Regions from separate parts of the Streptomyces sp. NPDC104106 genome, predicted to be linked through region 1. Evidence: riboswitches for the same ligand, from Rfam matches in the RefSeq annotation. Region 1 holds a riboswitch; the other holds the start of a gene.
What was found. Region 1 has a riboswitch for S-adenosylmethionine ahead of ACZ60X_RS01915 (aminotransferase class V-fold PLP-dependent enzyme). Riboswitches for the same ligand answer to the same signal wherever they lie in the genome.
Positions count from the first base shown of each region.

Region 1 (9,947 bases):
CAGCGGTGCCGTCGCCCGGCCCCCCGCCTGCGGTCTCCACCATCCGTCACACCCCACTACCCTCTGCGGGGCCGCCTCCCGCTCAGGAGTCGGCGCCCGGCCTGTCCACGAGTTCCACCTGGTCCACCGCGTTGCACCAGCGGCAGCGCACCGATTCGATGGTCTCACTGACCACCTGGCGCTCCTCCACCGTCGGCTCTCCGGCCAGATCGAGATGCACGTACTCGACGACCTTCGACGAACGGGTCACGTCGAACCGGGTCAGGTTGCCGCACAGGGTGCAGCGCCACCGGGTGGTCGCGGTCGGCAGGGGAACCGTCATCGTGGCAGTCCGCTTCCTTCTCGTCGGGCTCTTCCGCGCCGCCGGCCGACGCGTGTGGCTCGTAACCCTACGGCCTGCCGGGGACTCGCCGCCCGTCTGTCCACGACGGCGAGGCGGTCTGTCGGCATGCGTCCCGTTACGTCATGCTCTGTGTTCATGATCAGTGAGTGGAGCACGGCGGTCGGCAGGACCCTGCGCACGATGCGGAGCACCTCGGCGCCCCTCACCTACGGCCTCATCGCCCTGTGCTGTCTGCTCTTCGTGCTCGGCCCGGCCTCCGGGCTCACCCCCGCCTACGGCTCCGGGGACGCCCTCGCGACCGCGCAGCGGGCGTACTTCCGGCACTGGGGCGTGGTACCGGCCGAGCTGTTCGCCGGGCCGGGCCGCGCGATCCTCACGCCGGCCACGGCGCTGTTCGTACACGGCAGCTGGGTGCACCTGCTCGGCAACATGCTCTTCCTCTTCGTCTTCGGGGCGATGACGGAGGAGCGGATGGGCGCGGTCGAGTTCACCCTCTTCTACACCGGGTGCGGCTATCTGGCGCTCCTCGGGTACGCGGCCGCCAACGCCGGTTCCCAGCAGTCCCTGGTGGGCGCCTCCGGGGCGATCTCGGCGGTGCTCGGCGCGTTCCTGTACCTGTTCCCGCGGGCCCGGGTGACCAGCCTGCTGCCGTTCCTGTTCTTCGTGCCGCTGCGGTTCCCCGCGTGGGTCGTGCTGCCGTTCTGGGTGGCGATCCAGTGGGCGGCGGCGAGCCGGGCCTCCGACGGGCCCGGGGTGGCGTACCTGGCGCACCTGGTGGGGTTCGGGCTGGGGTTCGGCTACGCGTGGGTGCGTTATGGGCGTGGGACTAGAGTGAAGTGCACCCCAGCTCCGGCCCCCGAGGGAGAGAACCAGCCGTGATCACCGCGATCGTCCTCATCAAGACCAGTGTGGACCGGATCCCCGAGATCGCCGAGCAGATCGCATCGCTGGAGTCGGTGAGCGAGGTCTTCTCCGTCACGGGCACGTACGACCTGATCGCGATGGTCCGGGTGCGGCGGCACGAGGACCTGGCCGACGTCATCCCCGGCCGGATCAGCAAGATCCCCGGCGTGGAGGCCACGGACACCCACGTGGCCTTCCGTACGTACTCGCAGCACGACCTGGAGGCGGCCTTCGCGATCGGACTCGACTCCTGATCGGCTGAAGACCGCCCCGCGGCCGGCGGCCGGGACGCTCACACCGCCGGCACGCAGCGGCCGTCCTCCGTGCGGTACGTCCACTTCGCGCCCTCGGTCACCAGTTCCTTCACGGCGCTCAGGAACCGCTCGACGTGCTCGTCCGGGGTGCCCGCGCCGAAGCTCACGCGGATGGCGTTGAGGGACTTCTCGCCGGGGGCCGCCTCGGGAGCGCCGCACTCGCCCTGGGTCTGGGGGTCCCCGCCGAGCAGGGTGCGCACCAGGGGGTGGGCGCAGAAGAGACCGTCGCGCACGCCGATGCCGTACTCGGCGGAGAGGGCGGCGGCGAAGTGGGAGCTGTTCCAGCCCTCGACGACGAAGGAGATGACGCCGACGCGCGGGGCGTCGTCGCCGAACAGCGACAGCACCTTCACCTGTGGGACCTCGGCCAGGCCGGCGCGCACCTCGGCGATCAGGTGCTGCTCGCGGGCGACCAGCGCGTCCCAGCCGGCCTCGGTGAGCGCCTTGCAGGCCGACGCGATGGAGTAGGCGCCGATCACGTTGGGCGAGCCCGCCTCGTGCCGGGCGGCGCTGTCGTGCCACTCCACGGCCACTCCCCCGTCCGGGCGCCGGGTGACCGTGCGGCTGGCGCCGCCGCCCGCGAGGTACGGCTCGGCAGCGCGCAGCCAGTCGGCGCGGCCCGCGAGGACGCCGGAGCCGAAGGGGGCGTACAGCTTGTGCCCGGAGAAGGCGACCCAGTCGACGGCCAGGTCCGCCACGTCCACCGGGTGGTGCGGGGCCAGCTGGGCGGCGTCCAGGACGATGCGGGCGCCGTGGGCGTGCGCGGCGGCGGCCAGCTCGCGCACCGGCCACAGCTCGCCGGTGACGTTGGAGGCGCCGGTGACGCAGACCAGGGCCGGGCCGTGCCCGTCGCGGCCGGCGAGGGCCCGCTCCAGGGTCTCCACGGCCTGGCGCGGGGTGCGCGGGGCGTCGAGGTAGGTGACGTGCGCGTCCTGCCAGGGCAGCAGGGAGGCGTGGTGCTCGGTCTCGAAGACGAAGACCTGGCAGCCGGCCGGGAGGGTGCGGGCCAGGAGGTTGAGCGAGTCCGTCGTCGAGCGGGTGAAGACCACCTGGTCGCCGGCGCGGCAGCCGAGGAAGTCGGCGACCGTCCGGCGGGCGTTCTCGAACAGGTCGGTGGAGAGCTGCGAGAGGTAGCCGGCACCGCGGTGGACGCTGCCGTAGTACGGCGCGTAGCCGGCGACGTCGTCCCAGACGCGCTGCAGGGCGGGCGCGCTGGCCGCGTAGTCGAGGGCCGCGTAGGTGACGTGGCCGCCGGTCACGAGCGGAACGGTGACATCCCGCCCCAGAACGGGCAGCGGGGCACAAACGGACTGGTCGGCGGCAACAGTGGAGACAGGCATGGCGGGGCTCCCGTGAAGGCAGGTGTCATTCACCACGTGAGCGGGAAGCGCTCGAACGGTGGTGGAGTGAAAAGGGGGATGCGGAGGCGGGGCTCTGCGGCCCTATCGCATTCGCTTGCTCACGGAAGGCTCCTCGACGACCAGGACCCCTGGCGTACGAGGGGTCCGCGCTTGTCGTGGACCTCGCTGCCCACGACCTGGTCCTCACCCGGGGCACCCCGCCACGGACGGAGGGTTGCCGGACAGCCGGCCGGGGCCGAATGGCTGTCACTCATGACCTGGTTCCGTATCCTGCCACACGATCTTCGGCGCGCAAGGCGCGGTCCGGCATGCGGACTGCGCCGTGCGTCACATGCGGCCGGCCTCAGCGGTTGGTGGCGGCCACCCACTTCTCCAGCGCCCGCCGGGCCGCGCCCGAGTCGATCGACTCCGCGGCCCGGGCCATGCCGGCGCTCAGCTGCTCGGGCAGCGGGGCGTCCGTGGGGTTCAGGGCGACGAGGGCCGCCGCCGAGTTCAGCAGGACGGCGTCCCGGACGGGGCCCCGCTCGCCCTCCAGCAGCCGGCGGGCGACCTCCGCATTGTGGGCCGGATCGCCGCCGCGCAGCGCCTCCACGGGGACGAGGTCGAGGCCGACCGCGCGCGGGTCGAAGACCTCCTCGGTGACCTTGCCGTCCCGCACGGTCCAGACGTGGGACGTGGCCGTCGTCGTCAGCTCGTCCAGGCCGTCGTCGCCGCGGAAGACCAGCGCGGAGTTGCCGCGCTCGGCGAGCACGCCGGCGACGATCGGCGCCTCGTGGGCGACGGCCACGCCGACCGCCTGGGCCTTCACCCGGGCCGGGTTGGTCAGCGGACCGAGCAGGTTGAACACCGTCCGGATGCCCAACTGGCCGCGCGCGGCGCCCACATGACGCAGCGCCGGATGGAACTTCACCGCGAAGCAGAAGGTGATGCCGGCCTCCTCGGCGACCTCGGCCACCCGCCGGGGGGTGAGGTCGAGGTTGACGCCCAGCTTCTCCAGGACGTCGGAGGAGCCGGAGGCGGAGGACGCGGCGCGGTTGCCGTGCTTGACCACCTTGGCGCCGGTGCCGGCGACGACCAGCGACGACATCGTGGAGATGTTCACCGTCCTCGCCCCGTCGCCGCCGGTGCCGACGATGTCGACGGTCGGGCCGGGCACCTCGATCACGTTCGCGTGCGCGTACATGGCGCGCACCAGACCGGTGATCTCCTGCACCGTCTGGCCCTTGGCCCGCAGCGCCACCGCGAAACCGGCGATCTGCGCGTCGGTCGCCTCGCCGCGCATGATGCGGTCCATCGCCCAGGCGGTGTCGTCGGCGGACAGGTCCTGGCCGGTCAGCAGGCCGTTCAGCAGGGCGGGCCAGGAGCGGCCCGCCGCAGTGTCGCCTCCAGCGGGGGTCACAGCGCTCATAGCCGCTCCAGGGTGTCGTACCTGCGCAATCGGTGGTCGATCCCACCCTATCGGCCCCCGGACGCGGCCAAGGGCCCCGTCCGGCTCGCGGACGGGGCCCTTGGCGTGGCGTGGCGACGCGTGGATCAGTGGTGGCCGTGGCCGCTCGTGATCTCCTTGTACTCGTCGACGGTCGGCTTCGGGATCTGGTTGTCCTCGCCGTAGTAGGCGTTGGACAGTTTGGCCCGCAGCTTCTCCGAGGCCGGCACCTTGCGGCGGACCCCGTTCTCGTCGACCACCGGACCGATCTGGGCCGGCTCGTACTGCGTGTGCGCGGTGAGCGTGTGCAGCTGCTCCTGGCTGAGCGGCTCGTGCACCTCGATGAACTCACCGTGCGGCAGCCGCTTGATGATGCCGGTCTCGCGACCGTGCAGCACCTTGTCGCGGTCACGGCGCTGCAGACCCAGGCAGATCCGCTTGGTGACGATGAACGCGATGACCGGGCCGAGGAAGAAGAAGATCCGGACGAACCAGGTGACGGCGTTGATCGACAGGTGGAAGTGCGTGGCCCACAGGTCGTTGCCGCCGCCGACCAGGGTGATCATGTAGATCGTCACCCAGGCGACACCGAACGCGGTGCGGGTCGGGGCGTTGCGCGGGCGGTCCAGGATGTGGTGCTCGCTCTTGTCGCCGGTGACCCAGGACTCGATGAACGGGTAGACCGCGATCGCCGCCAGGACCAGCGGGAAGAGCACCAGCGGGATGAACACGCCGAGGACGAGCGTGTGGCCCGCGAAGTTGATCTCCCAGCCCGGCATGAAGCGGATCAGACCCTCGGCGAAGCCCATGTACCAGTCGGGCTGGGCGCCGGTGGACACCTGGTCCGGACGGTAGGGGCCCATGGCCCAGATCGGGTTGATCTGGGTGACCGCCGCGATGGCCGCGATGACACCGAAGACCAGGAAGAAGAAGCCTCCGGCCTTGGCCATGTAGACCGGCAGCAGCGGCATGCCGACGACGTTCTTCTCGGTCTTGCCCGGACCCGCGAACTGCGTGTGCTTGTGGTAGAAGACCAGGATCAGGTGCGCCACCATCAGGCCGAGCATGATGCCCGGCAGCAGCAGGATGTGGATCGAGTAGAACCGGGCGACGAAGTCGTGGCCGGGGAACTCGCCGCCGAAGAGGAACATCGACAGGTACGTGCCGATGATCGGCACGGACAGGATCGCGCCCTCCATGAAGCGGACACCGGTGCCGGAGAGCAGGTCGTCCGGGAGCGAGTAACCGGTGAAGCCGGTGAACATGCCGAGGACGAACAGCAGGAAGCCGAACAGCCAGTTGACCTCACGCGGCTTGCGGAACGCGCCGGTGAAGAACACGCGCATCATGTGCACGAACATGCCCGCGAGGAAGATCAGCGCGGCCCAGTGGTGGATCTGCCGGATGAGCAGACCACCGCGCACGTCGAAGGAGATGTGCAGGGTCGAGTTGAACGCCTCGGACATCAGCTGTCCCTGGAGCGGGACGTACGAGCCGTGGTACACGACCTCGTTCATCGACGGGTGGAAGAACAGCGTCAGATAGACACCCGTCAGGATGATGATGATGAAGCTGTACATGCACACTTCGCCCAACATGAACGACCAGTGGTCGGGGAAGATCTTGCGCATGTTGCTCTTGGCCAGGGAGTAGATCCCCAGTCGGCCGTCGGCCCAGTCGGCGATGCGCTCGCCGGCCGGGGCCTTGCCGCCCGCGCGGGACGGTTCGTTCGCTGCAGTACTCATCCGCGCTCCCAGAATGCAGGACCGACGGGCTGGTCGAAGTCGCCGAGTGCCTGGAGGTAGCCGTCACTGTCCACGCCGATGCGCAGCTGCGGCAGCGGGTGGCCGGCGGGACCGAAGATCACTCGGGCACCGTCGGAGAGGTCGAAGGTGGACTGGTGGCACGGGCAGAGCACGTGATGCGTCTGCTGCTCGTACAGCGAGATCGGGCAGCCGACGTGGGTGCAGATCTTCGAGAAGGCGACGATGCCCTCGTGCGACCAGTCCAGCTCGCGCTTGTCCTTGATGTTGTCCGGCTGAAGCCGGACGATCATCAGGGCCGCCTTGGCGATCTCGTTCTGGAAGTCCTCGTTCGTCTCCTCCAGGCCGTCGGGCTTGGCGAAGGTGAGCGAGCCGACCATGACGTCCTCGGGACGCAGCGGCTGGTTCGTGTTCATGTTGACCAGGCGCTTGCCGTTGGCCCACAGGGTGTGCCGCAGCCTGGTCTTCGGCGCGGGGCCGAGACCGCCGAGCAGGAAGACGGCGGAGAGCGGCATCATGGCCATCGCGCCGAACATCGTGTTGCGGATCAGCTTGCGGCGGCCGAAGCCGGACTCCGCGGCACCCTGGCGGAAGTCGTCCATGACCTTCGCCCGCACCTCGGGCGAGGCCTCGATCGCGTGCCGGTCGTCGGCCATCTCCACGTCGGACATCAGGGTGCGGGCCCAGTGGACCGCGCCCGCGCCGATGCAGAACAGCGCCACGCCGAGGGTCAGCCCCAGGGCGAAGTTCAGCGCGCTGATGTGCCCGATCGGGAAGACGAAGATCGACTTGTCGTGCGGCACCGCCAGGTAGGAGACGATGAAGCCGATGGTGGCCAGCATCGACACCGTGAACAGCAGGGCGACCAGACGCTCGGACCGCTTGGCGGCCCGCTCGTCGATGTCCTGGATCCGGTGCTCGTGCGGGGGCAGCCCCGGGTCGGCGAACGGGTTCTCCTCGTCCGCGACGGTCACGGCGCCGTGCGCGTGGTCCTGCTCAGCGGGCAGGTTCTCTTCTGGAATGTCTTGGCTACTCATGACTTCTTGGCCTTTGCGGTCCGAGCGGCGACCCAGACGGCGACCGCGATCAGCGCGCCGAGGCCGAAGATCCAGGCGAACAGGCCCTCACTGACCGGCCCGAGGCCGCCCAGCTCCAGACCGCCCGGGTTCTCCGTCTGGTCGCCGTTGACCGCGTTCAGGTACGCGATGATGTCCTTCTTGTTCTTCGACGACATCGTGGTGTCGGGGAAGGACGGCATGTTCTGCGGGCCCGTCTGCATGGCCTCGTAGATGTGCTTCGGAGCGACACCCTCAAGGCTCGGCGCGAACTTGCCGTTGGTCAGGGCACCGCCCTTGCCGGTGAAGTTGTGGCACTGCGCGCAGTTGGTGCGGAACAGCTCGCCGCCCTTGGCGATGTCCGCGCCCTCCGGACCGTACTGGTCCTTGGTGGGGACGCTCGGGCCGGCGCCCAGCGAGGCGACGTACGCGGCGAGCTGGTCGATCTGCGTCTGGTTGTAGATGACCTTCTTGCGCGGGACCTGGGCGCCCTGCGAGGTGGCGGCCGGCATACGGCCGGTGCCGACCTGGAAGTCGACGGCCGCCGCCCCCACGCCGACCAGGCTCGGCCCGTTGGAGGAGCCCTGGCCACCGGTGCCGTGGCAGCTGGCGCAGCCGACCTCGTAGAGCTTCTTGCCCTCCTTGATGGTCAGGGACTGGGAGGTTTCATCGGCCTGCGCCTTGCCCGCGGGCGCGAGCACGGCGTACAGCCCCCCAGTGGCCGCCAGCGCGAGGAGTAGGACGACGACCGCCGCCAGCGGATGGCGTCGTCGTGCGGAGAGCTTTTTCACGGATTACCCCGGTGTCAGGATCTTCTGCGTCGGTGCTTCTGGATGTGCGGGAGCCGGTCCCGCTACTTGATCAAGTAGATCGTGGCGAAGAGGCCGATCCAGACCACGTCGACGAAGTGCCAGTAGTAGGACACGACGATGGCGGCGGTCGCCTGCTCGTGAGTGAACCTCTTGGCCATGTAGGTGCGGCCGAGGACCAGCAGGAAGGCGATGAGACCGCCCGTCACGTGCAGGCCGTGGAAGCCGGTGGTCAGGTAGAACACCGAGCCGTACGGGTCGGAGGACAGCGAGATGCCGTCCTTCTTCACCAGCTCCGTGTACTCGTAGATCTGACCGCCGATGAAGATCGCACCCATGATGAAGGTGACGATGAACCAGCCCCGGAGCTTCTTCACGTCACCGCGCTCGGCCGCGAACACGCCGAGCTGGCAGGTGAGCGAGGAGAGCACCAGGATCGTGGTGTTCGTCGCGGAGAAAGGCACATTGAGCGCGTGCGCCATGTGCTTCCAGTGATCCGGTCCGGTCACCGAACGGAGGGTGAAGTACATCGCGAAGAGGGCCGCGAAGAACATCAGCTCGGAACTCAGCCAGATGATGGTTCCGACGCTGGTGAGGTTCGGCCGGTTGACCGACGGGTGCGCGTGCCCGGTTTCTACTGTCGTTGCTGTCGCCACGACCGACATTATGTCGGTCGCTTATCCCGCCCTCACTCCGGGGGGTGCCGTTCGGAGTGTTGCTGCCTGCCGAACCGGTGTTGACGTGGTGTTCACGGGCACTTTGACCGGAGTAAGCTCCGCCCCGAACGGCCCTGTCCGTCCCGTCCGTACGACGCTGACGTCACCGGAGGAACCATGCAGCCGACCGCCACCGTGCTGGTCTACAGCGACGACTCCAACACCCGCGAGCAGGTGCGGCTGGCGGCCGGGCGCAGGCCGGCCCCCGATGTTCCCTTCGTCGAGTTCGTCGAGTGCGCGACGCCCGAGGCGGTCGTCACGGAGCTGGACAAGGGCGGTATCGACGTCTGCGTGCTCGACGGCGAGGCCGTGCCGATGGGGGGTATGGGCGTGTGCCGCCAGATCAAGGACGAGGTGTTCAACTGCCCGCCGGTGCTGCTCCTGATGGGCCGGCCGCAGGACGCGTGGCTGGCGACGTGGAGCCGGGCCGACGCGGCCGTGACGTTGCCGGTGGATCCGGTGGAGTTCGCCTCCTCGCTCGCCTCTCTGCTGCGGCGCAAGCGGCTGGTGAGCGCCTAGGGACTCGGCGGCGGGGCTTGTTCGTGGCCCCGTGCCCCTCCGGGGCGCCTCACAGCGCCGCCGGTACGAGCCTCACCGCGTCCGCCGCCCGGCCGTTCGTGGTGCCGTTGGCCAGGGCGCTGCCCGTGCGCCACCGCTTCCAGTCGACGTTCCAGTCGCCGAAGCCGTTGCCGAACGGTTCCATCGCCTGGCCGTGGGAGTTCACGACCTTGACGATGTCGCCCTCGCGGACGGTGCCGAAGAACCACTCGGCGTTGGACGTACTCATGCCCGTGCAGCCGTGGCTGACGTTCGCGGAGCCCTGCGAGCCCACCGACCAGGGCGCGGCGTGCACGTATTCGCCGGACCATGTCACCCGGGTGGCCCAGTAGACCGGCAGGTCGTAGGAGTCCGAGGTGCCCGCGGCGATGCCGACCGTGGTGCCGCGCATGCGTACGAAGTACTGCTTGCTCAGTACGACCTTGATGCCGTTGCGGGTGTCCCAGCCGGGTTTGCCGGTGGTGACGGGGATCTGGTTGATCTCCTTGCCGTTCTTGTAGACCGTCATCCGGTGCGCGGCGGCGTCCGTGACGGCCTCGACGCGGTCACCGATGGTGATCTTCAGCGGCTTCGAGGGGCCGCCCCAGAGCCGGTCGCCGATCTTGATGCCGTCCAGGTTGCTGCGCACCGTGACGGTGGCGTGGACGGGCCAGTACTCCTTGGGCCGGTAGTGGAGTTCCTTGCCGTTCACCCAGTACC
Region 1 covers NZ_JBVJMF010000001.1:407,309-417,255, forward strand. The annotation lists gene ACZ60X_RS01895 (NYN domain-containing protein) at 1-43, opposite strand, end outside; gene ACZ60X_RS01900 (hypothetical protein) at 83-322, opposite strand; gene ACZ60X_RS01905 (rhomboid family intramembrane serine protease) at 479-1,222, shown strand; gene ACZ60X_RS01910 (Lrp/AsnC family transcriptional regulator) at 1,219-1,500, shown strand; gene ACZ60X_RS01915 (aminotransferase class V-fold PLP-dependent enzyme) at 1,539-2,900, opposite strand; SAM riboswitch class IV at 3,063-3,179, opposite strand; gene trpD (anthranilate phosphoribosyltransferase) at 3,265-4,329, opposite strand; gene qcrB (cytochrome bc1 complex cytochrome b subunit) at 4,455-6,092, opposite strand; gene qcrA (cytochrome bc1 complex Rieske iron-sulfur subunit) at 6,089-7,147, opposite strand; gene qcrC (cytochrome bc1 complex diheme cytochrome c subunit) at 7,144-7,956, opposite strand; gene ctaE (aa3-type cytochrome oxidase subunit III) at 8,019-8,639, opposite strand; gene ACZ60X_RS01945 (response regulator) at 8,808-9,209, shown strand; gene ACZ60X_RS01950 (L,D-transpeptidase) at 9,259-9,947, opposite strand, start outside.

Region 2 (9,947 bases), on a different contig from region 1:
GCGGGCGTCCGTGTCGTACTGCGGCCAGCCCGGGTCGCCGGTCCGCGCGAACGCCGTCCAGGCGCCCCGCACGAACGCCGACAGCTCCTCCGCCTCCGGGGTGGGCTCGCCGCCGGGGAACAGCAGCGGTCCCAGGTCGGCGGCGAACGTGCCGAAGAGGAGCGGGATGTCCAGGGCGTGGCAGGCGCCCAGCACTCCGGCGGGGTCGGGGGCGGGCCAGGTCAGTTCGTAGAAGTGGGCGCGGCCGCCGCCCGTCCGCTGGGCCTCCGCCAGGCGCAGGGTCGGCAGCGCGAACAGCCAGTCCGTCTGGACGCGTTCGAAGAGCCGCTCCGCGCTCGCCTCGGGGAAGGCGCAGCGGTAGGCCTTCTCGCCCGTCTCACCGCCCGGTGCGTACAGGCGCAGGGTGTCAGCCGCCATGTCGTCCGTGATCATGCCGGGCAGGCCCGCCATGACCAGGAAGAGGCGGAACTCGTCGCGGTTGTGGCCCACCAGGAGGTCCACGTCCCGGGCGGCGCCGGAGGCCAGGGCCGCCCAGGGCGTCTGCGGCAGCACCTCGCCGTCCACCACCGGCGAGAAGGGGACCGAGGTGGGGGCCGCCTGGCCCCAGCGGGCGTACGCCTGCATCCTGGTGCCCAGCGTCGCCCCCGCCCGCGTCAGCTGCCGGGGGTCCGTCTGCGCGAGGTCGGCCGCGGTCGGCGTACGGCCCGCCTCCGCCGCCAGGGCCTCGGCGATGTCGCGGGCCAGGTCCGGCGCGAAGAACGTACCGGGCACGCTCTGGGCGATCGCGCGGCGGAAGAGGCCACGCGCTCTCGGCATGGCCAGGAGGGAGGCGACGGAGCCCGCGCCCGCCGACTCCCCGAAGACGGTGACCTGCGCGGGGTCGCCGCCGAACGCCGTGATGTTCTCCTGGACCCACTGGAGGGCCGCCACCTGGTCCAACAGGCCCCGGTTGGCGGGGGCGCCGTCCCACAGGGCGAAACCCTCCATGCCCACGCGGTAGTTGAAGGTGACCACGACGGCGTCGCCCTCGCGGGCTATGCGCTGCGCGTCGTAGCCCGGCTGGCCGCCGTGGCCCAGTTTGTACGCGCCGCCGTAGATCCACACCAGCACCGGGCGGGCGGCTGCGGGGTCGGTGTCGGGGGACCAGACGTTCACCGTCAGCCAGTCGTCGCCCTCCGGCTGCGGGGGCTGGGCCGCGCCGCCGAGGAAGCCCGCGTCCTGCGGGGGCGGCGGGCCGAAGGCGTACGCCTCGCGTGTGCCGTCCCAGGAGCGGGGCGGGCGCGGGGCCTGGAAGCGGTCCTCGCCGACCGGGGGCGCGGCGAAGGGGATGCCCCGGAACACCGACAGCCCCTGCTCGCACCGCCCGCGCACCGCGCCGGACGCGGTGCGCACCACAGGGCCGGACCCGCTCTTCGTCATCGCTCGCTCCCCTGACTTCGGCATGACCACTCATCAGGGGAACGCGCGGCGGCGATCACAAGTGCCCGGAAGCGGGCCGTCAGCTGAGGGACTTCAGCGACGCCGCGTCGTACGGCTTCAGCTCGTCGAAGCGGCCGGCGAGCACCTTGGCCGCCCACTGCGGGTCCTGGAGCAGCGCACGGCCGACGGCGACCATGTCGAACTCCTCGGACTCCAACCGGTCCAGGAGGTCGTCGATGCCCTTGACCTGCGAACCCTCGCCCTGGAACGCCTTGATGAACTCGCCGTCGAGACCGACCGAGCCCACGCTGACGACCTGCTTGCCGGTGAGCTTCTTCGTCCAGCCGGCCAGGTTGAGGTCCGAGCCGTCGAACTCCGGCAGCCAGTAGCGGCGCGTGGAGGCGTGGAAGACGTCGACACCGGCCGCCGCGAGCGGGGTCAGGATCGCCTCCAGCTCCTCGGGGGTCTCGGCGAGGCGGGCGGAGTAGTCCTGCTGCTTCCACTGCGAGTAGCGGAAGAGGATCGGGAACTCGGGCGAGACGGCCTCGCGGACGGCCGCGACGATCTCGGCGGAGAACCTGGCGCGGGCGACCGGGTCGCCGCCGTAGGCGTCGGTGCGGCGGTTGGTGCCCTCCCACAGGAACTGGTCGAGGAGGTAGCCGTGGGCGCCGTGGATCTCCACGCCGTCGAAGCCGATGCGCTCGGCGTCGGCCGCGGCGCGGGCGAACGCGGCGATCACGTCGTCCAGGTCCGCCTGCGTCATCGCCTTGCCGGTCTGCTCGGCACCCGCCGTCACCAGGCCGGAGGGGCCCATCGCGGGGGCGTCCGGGTACGGCGCGTCGCCGTCGTTGCGGACCATGCCGATGTGCCACAGCTGCGGGACGATGGTGCCGCCCGCCGCGTGCACGTCCTCGGCGACCTTCGCCCAGCCGGCCAGCTGCTCCTCGCCGTGGAAGCGCGGGACGCGGTCGCTCTGGCCCGCAGACTCGTGGCCCACGTAGGTGCCCTCGGTGACGATCAGGCCGACACCGGCGGCGGCACGGCGCGCGTAGTAGCCGCGCACGTCCTCACCGGGCACCCCGCCCGGCGAGAACATCCGGGTCATCGGCGCCATCACGATCCGGTTGGGCACGGTCAGGCCGTTGAGGGTGATCGGACGGGAGAGGATCTGGGCCGCGCGGGAGGCGGGGGGCGGGGTGGCGGTCACGTGAGGGCTCCTGGGGAAGGGCTCGGTGGGGGATACGGCTCGGTGCGGTACGGCTCGGTTAACCGATCGGTATGTGATTGCGCATTATTGCAGCACCTGAAGTAACACCCTATGGGGTGGCCCACATTCCCCAGCGGGGACACCGCCCGTCTGTGACCCCGGACACGCCCGAGGGCGGCACCCCCAGCCGGAAGCTGGGAGTGCCGCCCTCGGTACCGGGACAGGCGATCAACCGTGAGGCCGATCAGAAGTCCATGTCACCGCCCGGCATGCCGCCGCCGGCCGGCGCGGCGGCCTTCTCCGGCTTGTCGGCGATGACGGCCTCGGTGGTGAGGAACAGCGCGGCGATGGAGGCGGCGTTCTGCAGCGCGGAACGGGTCACCTTCGCCGGGTCGATGATGCCCTCGGCGACCAGGTCGACGTACTCGCCGGTCGCGGCGTTCAGGCCGTGGCCCGGGGTCAGGTTGCGCACCTTCTCCACCACGACACCGCCCTCGAGGCCGGCGTTGACGGCGATCTGCTTCAGCGGGGCCTCCAGCGCGAGCTTCACGGCCTGCGCGCCGGTCGCCTCGTCGCCTTCCAGCTCCAGCTTCTCGAAGACGGCCGAGGCCTGCAGCAGGGCCACGCCACCACCGGCGACGATGCCCTCCTCGACGGCCGCCTTGGCGTTGCGCACGGCGTCCTCGATGCGGTGCTTGCGCTCCTTCAGCTCCACCTCGGTGGCGGCACCGGCCTTGATGACCGCGACGCCGCCCGCGAGCTTGGCCAGGCGCTCCTGGAGCTTCTCGCGGTCGTAGTCCGAGTCGCTGTTCTCGATCTCGACGCGGATCTGGTTCACGCGGCCGTTGACCTGCTCCGAGGAGCCGGCGCCGTCGACGATGGTGGTCTCGTCCTTGGTGATGACGACCTTGCGGGCGCGGCCCAGGAGGTCCAGGGTCGCGTTCTCCAGCTTGAGGCCGACCTCCTCGGAGATGACCTCGCCGCCCGTGAGGATGGCGATGTCGCCGAGCATGGCCTTGCGGCGGTCACCGAAGCCCGGGGCCTTGACGGCGACGGACTTGAAGGTGCCCTTGATCTTGTTGACGATCAGCGTGGACAGGGCCTCGGCCTCGACGTCCTCCGCGATGATCACCAGCGGCTTGCCGGACTGCATGACCTTCTCCAGCAGCGGGAGCAGGTCCTTGACCGAGGAGATCTTGGAGTTGGCGATGAGGATGTACGGGTCCTCCAGCACCGCCTCCATGCGCTCCATGTCGGTCGCGAAGTAGGCGGAGATGTAGCCCTTGTCGAAGCGCATGCCCTCGGTGAGCTCGAGCTCCAGACCGAAGGTGTTGCTCTCCTCGACGGTGATGACGCCTTCCTTGCCGACCTTGTCCATGGCCTCGGCGATCAGCTCGCCGATCTGGGTGTCGGCGGCGGAGATGGAGGCCGTGGAGGCGATCTGCTCCTTGGTCTCGACGTCCTTCGCCTGCTCCAGCAGGGCGGCGGAGACGGCCTCGACGGCCTTCTCGATACCGCGCTTGAGGGCCATCGGGTTGGCGCCGGCGGCCACGTTGCGCAGGCCTTCCTTGACCAGGGCCTGGGCGAGCACGGTCGCGGTGGTCGTACCGTCACCGGCGACGTCGTCCGTCTTCTTGGCGACTTCCTTGACCAGCTCGGCGCCGATCTTCTCGTACGGGTCCTCGAGCTCGATCTCCTTGGCGATGGAGACACCATCGTTGGTGATCGTGGGGGCGCCCCACTTCTTCTCGAGGACGACGTTGCGGCCCTTGGGGCCGAGCGTCACCTTCACGGCGTCCGCGAGCTGGTTCATGCCGCGCTCGAGGCCGCGCCGCGCCTCCTCGTCGAACGCGATGATCTTGGCCATGTGAAGTGGTCCCTCCAGGACTGGGGGTGATTCCTTCGGACCGCGCCCGCGCCCGCGACGGACGGCTCGACGGCCTGTGGTTCCTTGCCCCACCTGGCCGCCGGGCCTCACCGACCCGGTCCCTCTTTGTCACTCTCACCTTCAGAGTGCTAACGCAATGATTAGCACTCGGCATGCCCGAGTGCAAGACAGCGCCCGCGAAGCCGGCTCGTGGAGGGGTGATGGTCGGGCGACGGGCGGGCGCAAGCGCCTCTCGGGTCCTGGGGACCGTCGTCAGCCGCGCGCGAACAAGCGGAGCCGGGGGCTCCCCGGGCACGGCGAAGGGCCCGCACCCCTGGTGAGGTGCGGGCCCTTCGGACAAGAAACGTTCAGGCGGTGACGCGAACCATGTCGGCCTGCGGGCCCTTCTGACCCTGCGAGATCTCGAACTCGACCCGCTGGCCCTCTTCCAGGGTGCGGTAGCCGTCCATCTGAATCGCGCTGTAGTGGACGAAGACGTCCGCACCACCGTCGACCGCGATGAAGCCGTACCCCTTCTCCGCGTTGAACCACTTGACGGTGCCCTGAGCCATGCCTAACTCCCCTATTACTGGCCCTTGCACAGATCCACACTTCGCGGACCCGGGTCAGACCTCACCCCCCATCGGTCGGGGGCGTGCGCCGGAACGCGTCGACCGCGGCTGAATGTATCTGTCCAACTGCCGTCTGCAACAGGTCAATCGGACGAGAATTCTGGACGACCCCGGTCCGGAATCTCCCTAGAATTACGCCGAATTCAGGGCAAGTCGGGCCGTGCAAAATGGAACGAAAGCCGCGGATGGGCCGGGCACTTTGGCCACTTCTCATCGGGTGCGCGGCGTGAAATCCGGGAGACGCGACCCGCTGGTGCGGCACGCGTTCCCCAACTGTACCGCGCTCAATCACACTGAATGGCCCCCTCCGGTTCTATCCCGGAGAGGGCCATTCGATGAACAGTCGGTAACCGCGGTTACCGACGGTAATGATCGCCGCGGATCGCCGCGGGTTCAGCCGCCGGCGACCGCCGGAATGATGGAGACACCGGCACCGTCGGGGGTCGCGGTCTGAAGACCCTGCTCGAAGCGCACGTCGTCGTCGTTGACGTACACGTTCACGAACCGGCGCAGCTTGCCCTGGTCGTCCAGGACGCGCGCGGCGATCCCGGTGTGGTTCTTCTCCAGGTCCTCGATGACCTCGGCGAGGGTCGCGCCCTCGGCGGCGACCTCGGCCCGACCGCCGGTGTAGGTGCGCAGGATGGTGGGGATGCGAACGGTCACGCTCATGCGAGGCCAGCCTCTCGGAAGGAGTCCAGGTTCGGACGGATGGTGGCGGTGAGCCCCGTGCCGGCCACCGCGTCGAGGGTCTTCAGGCCGTCGCCGGTGTTGAGGACGACCGTGGTCTTCGCCGGGTCCAGGACGCCGGCCTTGAGCAGCTTGCGCGTCACGCCGACCGTCACGCCACCCGCCGTCTCGGCGAAGATGCCCTCGGTGCGGGCCAGCAGCTTGATGGCGTCCACGACCTCCTCGTCCGTCACGTCCTCCACGGCGCCGCCGGTGCGCCGGGCGATGTCCAGGACGTACGGGCCGTCGGCCGGGTTGCCGATGGCGAGGGACTTGGCGATCGTGTTCGGCTTCTGCGGGCGGACCACGTCGTGCCCGGCCTTGAAGGCCGTCGACACCGGCGAGCAGCCCTCGGCCTGCGCGCCGAAGATCTTGTACGGCTTGTCCTCGACCAGGCCGAGCCTGATCAGCTCCTGCAGACCCTTGTCGATCTTCGTCAGCTGGGAGCCGGAGGCGATGGGGACCACGATCTGGTCCGGCAGCCGCCAGCCGAGCTGCTCGCAGATCTCGTACGCCAGCGTCTTGGAGCCCTCGGCGTAGTACGGCCGCAGGTTGACGTTGACGAAGCCCCAGCCCTCGCCGGCCGGGTCGCCGATCAGTTCGGAGCAGAAGCGGTTGACGTCGTCGTAGTTACCCTCGATGCCGACCAGTTCGCCGCCGTAGATCGCGGCCATGACGACCTTGCCCTGCTCCAGGTCGTGCGGGATGAACACGCAGGAGCGCAGGCCGGCGCGGGCGGCGGCGGCGCCGACGGCACCGGCCAGGTTGCCCGTGGAGGAGCAGGACAGGGTGGTGAAGCCGAAGGCGCGCGCGGCCTCCAGGGCCTGGGCGACGACCCGGTCCTTGAAGGAGTGCGTCGGGTTGCCGGAGTCGTCCTTGACGAACAGGCCCCCGGTGACGCCGAGTTCGGCGGCGAGGTGGTCGGCCTTGACGAGCTTGGTCCAGCCGGGGTTCAGGTTCGGCTTGTCGGCGACGTCGGCCGGGACGGGCAGCAGGGGCGCGTACCGCCAGATGTTCGCGGGGCCGGACTCGATGCGGGCCCGCAGCTCTTCGGCGTCGTAGCCGGAGAAGTCGTAGGCGATCTCCAGCGGGCCGAAACACTCCTCGCACGCGAAGACCGGGCCGAGCGGGACGCGGTGACCGCACTCGCGACAGCTCAGGGCCGCGGCGGGGCCGAGGTCGACGGGGGAGGCGGAGGTGCTTGCGACGGTCTGCACAGCCATGGAGGCGAGGCCCTTTCTCCTCATCTTCCTCACGGCGCATCTCGCCGTGAGACGGATTTGGCACCTTCCCTAGCCGGGAGCCTCACCACGTCAACGTGACAAGAACCGACTGGAGGGTTGCCGGGGCTTCATCGGGCCGTGTCCCTCTGCCCCTCTGGATGAGCGGTATGCGGTTGTATGAGCGGTTGTGTCCGCGCGCGACCCCCGACATGCGATGGTCATCGGCGTTGTTCAAGACTGTAACCGAAGGCCAGGACAGTTGAGATAGTCGTCCGAACCGCGAGACACGTGAGGAGCCGCTGACTGTGCTGGAAGAAGTCGAGCGCTGGCTGGCCACCCGCTCCTGGTCCGTGACCGACCGCCCGCTGCACAAGATCCTGGCGGCCAAGCAGCGCGCCGGCCAGTCGGTCTCCGTCGTGCTGCCCGCGCTCAACGAGGAGGAGACGGTCGGCGACATCGTCGCGGTCATCCGCCACGACCTCGTGGAGCAGGTACCGCTCGTCGACGAGATCGTGGTGGTCGACTCCGGCTCCACCGACCGTACCTCCGCGGTCGCCGCCGCCGCGGGCGCGCGGGTCGTCCACCGGGACGAGATCCTGCCCCGCGTCCCCGCCGTTCCCGGAAAGGGTGAGGTGCTGTGGCGCTCGCTCCTGGTCACCACCGGGGACATCGTCTGTTTCATCGACGCCGACCTGCGCGACTTCTCCTCCGACTTCGTCTCCGGGATCGTCGGCCCGCTGCTCACCGAGCCGGGCGTGGACCTGGTCAAGGCGATGTACGACCGCCCGCTCGCCGGGTCCGCCGGCCAGGGCGGCCGGGTCACCGAGCTGATGGCCCGCCCGCTGCTGAACATGCACTGGCCGCAGCTCGCCGGATTCGTGCAGCCGCTGGGCGGCGAGTACGCGGCCCGGCGCAGCCTGCTGGAACAGCTCCCCTTCCCGGTCGGGTACGGCGTGGAGCTGGGCATGCTGGTGGACGCCCTGCACCTGGTGGGGCTGGACGCGCTGGCACAGGTGGACGTCGGGGTGCGCAAGCACCGCCACCAGGACGGGCAGGCGCTCGGCCGGATGGCCGCGGCGATCTACCGCACCGCACAGCTGCGGCTGGCCCGCGGCCACCTGATCCGGCCCTCCCTCACCCAGTTCGAACGCGGCGAGGACGGCTTCGAGCCGCGCACCTACTCGGTCGACACCGAGGAACGACCGCCCATGGTGGAGATCGCCGAGTACGCCGAGCGCCGGGTGGCCTGAGTCCGGCGGGTCTTCGTATACGGCCGTGCCCTCGGGCGTGGCCGTACGTTTGAGCGTTTCCGGGGCGGGCTAGGTTGAGGACCATGGTTTCCACGGTTTCCCCGCACGGTGCCGAGGTGTTGGTCGCGTCGAATCGCGGCCCGGTTTCGTACACGGCGGACGAGGACGGCTCGCTGCACGCCAGGAGGGGCGGTGGCGGGCTGGTCTCGGGACTGTCGGCCATCGGCCCGGACGCGGGCTCGGTGTGGGTGTGCGCCGCGCTCGGCGACGGCGACCGCGAGGCCGTGCGGCGCGCGGGCGGCGGGCTGCTGCCGGCCGAGGACACCGGCGGGCAGCGGGTGCGGATGCTGGACATCGACGCGCGGGTGCACGCCGACGCGTACAACGGGATCGCCAACTCGGTGCTGTGGTTCGTCCACCACATGCTGTACCAGACCCCGCTGGAGCCGGTCTTCGACGCGGAGTTCCGGCGGCAGTGGGCGTCGTACGAGGCCTACAACCGGGCGTTCGCCGAGGCGCTGGCCGAGGAGGCGGCCGAGGGGGCGGCGGTCCTGGTGCAGGACTACCACCTGTGCCTGGTGCCCGGCATGCTCCGCGCGCTCCGCCCCGACCTGCGCATCGGCCACTTCTCGCACACCCCGTGGGCCCCGCCGGACTACTTCCGGCTGCTGCCCGACGACATCGCCGCCGCGCTGCTGACCGGCATGCTGGGTGCGGACCGGACGGCCTTCCTGACCCGGCGCTGGGCGGACGCGTTCACGGCGTGCTGTACGGCGGTGCTGGGCCCCGGCAGCCTCTCGGACACGGCGATCGGGGTGCACGGGCTCGGCGCGGACGCGGACTTCCTGCGCAAGCGGGCGCACGAGCCGGACGTGGCCGAGCGGATGGCGGCGCTGCGCGAGGAGATCGGCGCCGGCCGCCGGACGATCGTCCGGGTGGACCGCACCGAGCTGTCCAAGAACATCGTGCGCGGGCTGCTGGCGTACCGGCAGCTGCTGGACGAGCGTCCCGAGTGGCGCGAGCGGGTCGTGCACGTGGCGTTCGCGTACCCCTCCCGGCAGGACCTCGCGGTGTACCGGGACTACACGGCCGAGGTGCGGAGGGTGGCGGAGGAGATCAACTCCCGCTACGGGACGCCCGGCTGGACACCGGTGGTGCTGCACGTCAAGGACGACTTCGCGCGCTCGCTGGCCGCGTACCGGCTGGCCGACGTGGCCCTGGTCAACCCCATCCGGGACGGCATGAACCTGGTCGCCAAGGAGGTGCCGGTCGTCTCCGACGCGGGGTGCGCGCTGGTGCTGTCGCGGGAGGCGGGGGCGTACGAGGAGCTGGGGGCCGACGCGTTCGCGGTGAACCCCTACGACGTGCTGCAGACCGCGCGGGCCCTGCACGAGGCGCTGTCCCTGGACCCGCGGGACCGGGCGGCACGCTCCGCGCGGCTCGCCGCGGCGGCCACCGTCCTGCCCCCGGCCCAGTGGTTCGTGGACCAGCTGCGGGCACTTCGCGAGCTTCAGCCCAGCTGACCGGCCGAGCCGCGCAACAGGGGACGACCCCCTGCGGACAACGTTCTGCCCCGGCAGCCACCGCCCATCCCCGCCCCAGCGGTCCGGCGAGCCTCAGCCC
Region 2 covers NZ_JBVJMF010000013.1:74,652-84,598, reverse strand. The annotation lists gene ACZ60X_RS27775 (carboxylesterase/lipase family protein) at 1-1,419, opposite strand, end outside; gene ACZ60X_RS27770 (NADH:flavin oxidoreductase) at 1,499-2,626, opposite strand; gene groL (chaperonin GroEL) at 2,871-4,493, opposite strand; gene ACZ60X_RS27760 (cold-shock protein) at 4,862-5,065, opposite strand; gene ACZ60X_RS27755 (MoaD/ThiS family protein) at 5,519-5,794, opposite strand; gene thrC (threonine synthase) at 5,791-7,074, opposite strand; SAM riboswitch class I at 7,092-7,239, opposite strand; gene ACZ60X_RS27745 (glucosyl-3-phosphoglycerate synthase) at 7,380-8,324, shown strand; gene ACZ60X_RS27740 (alpha,alpha-trehalose-phosphate synthase (UDP-forming)) at 8,441-9,847, shown strand.
Region 2: another riboswitch for S-adenosylmethionine. It lies ahead of thrC (threonine synthase); the one in region 1 lies ahead of ACZ60X_RS01915 (aminotransferase class V-fold PLP-dependent enzyme).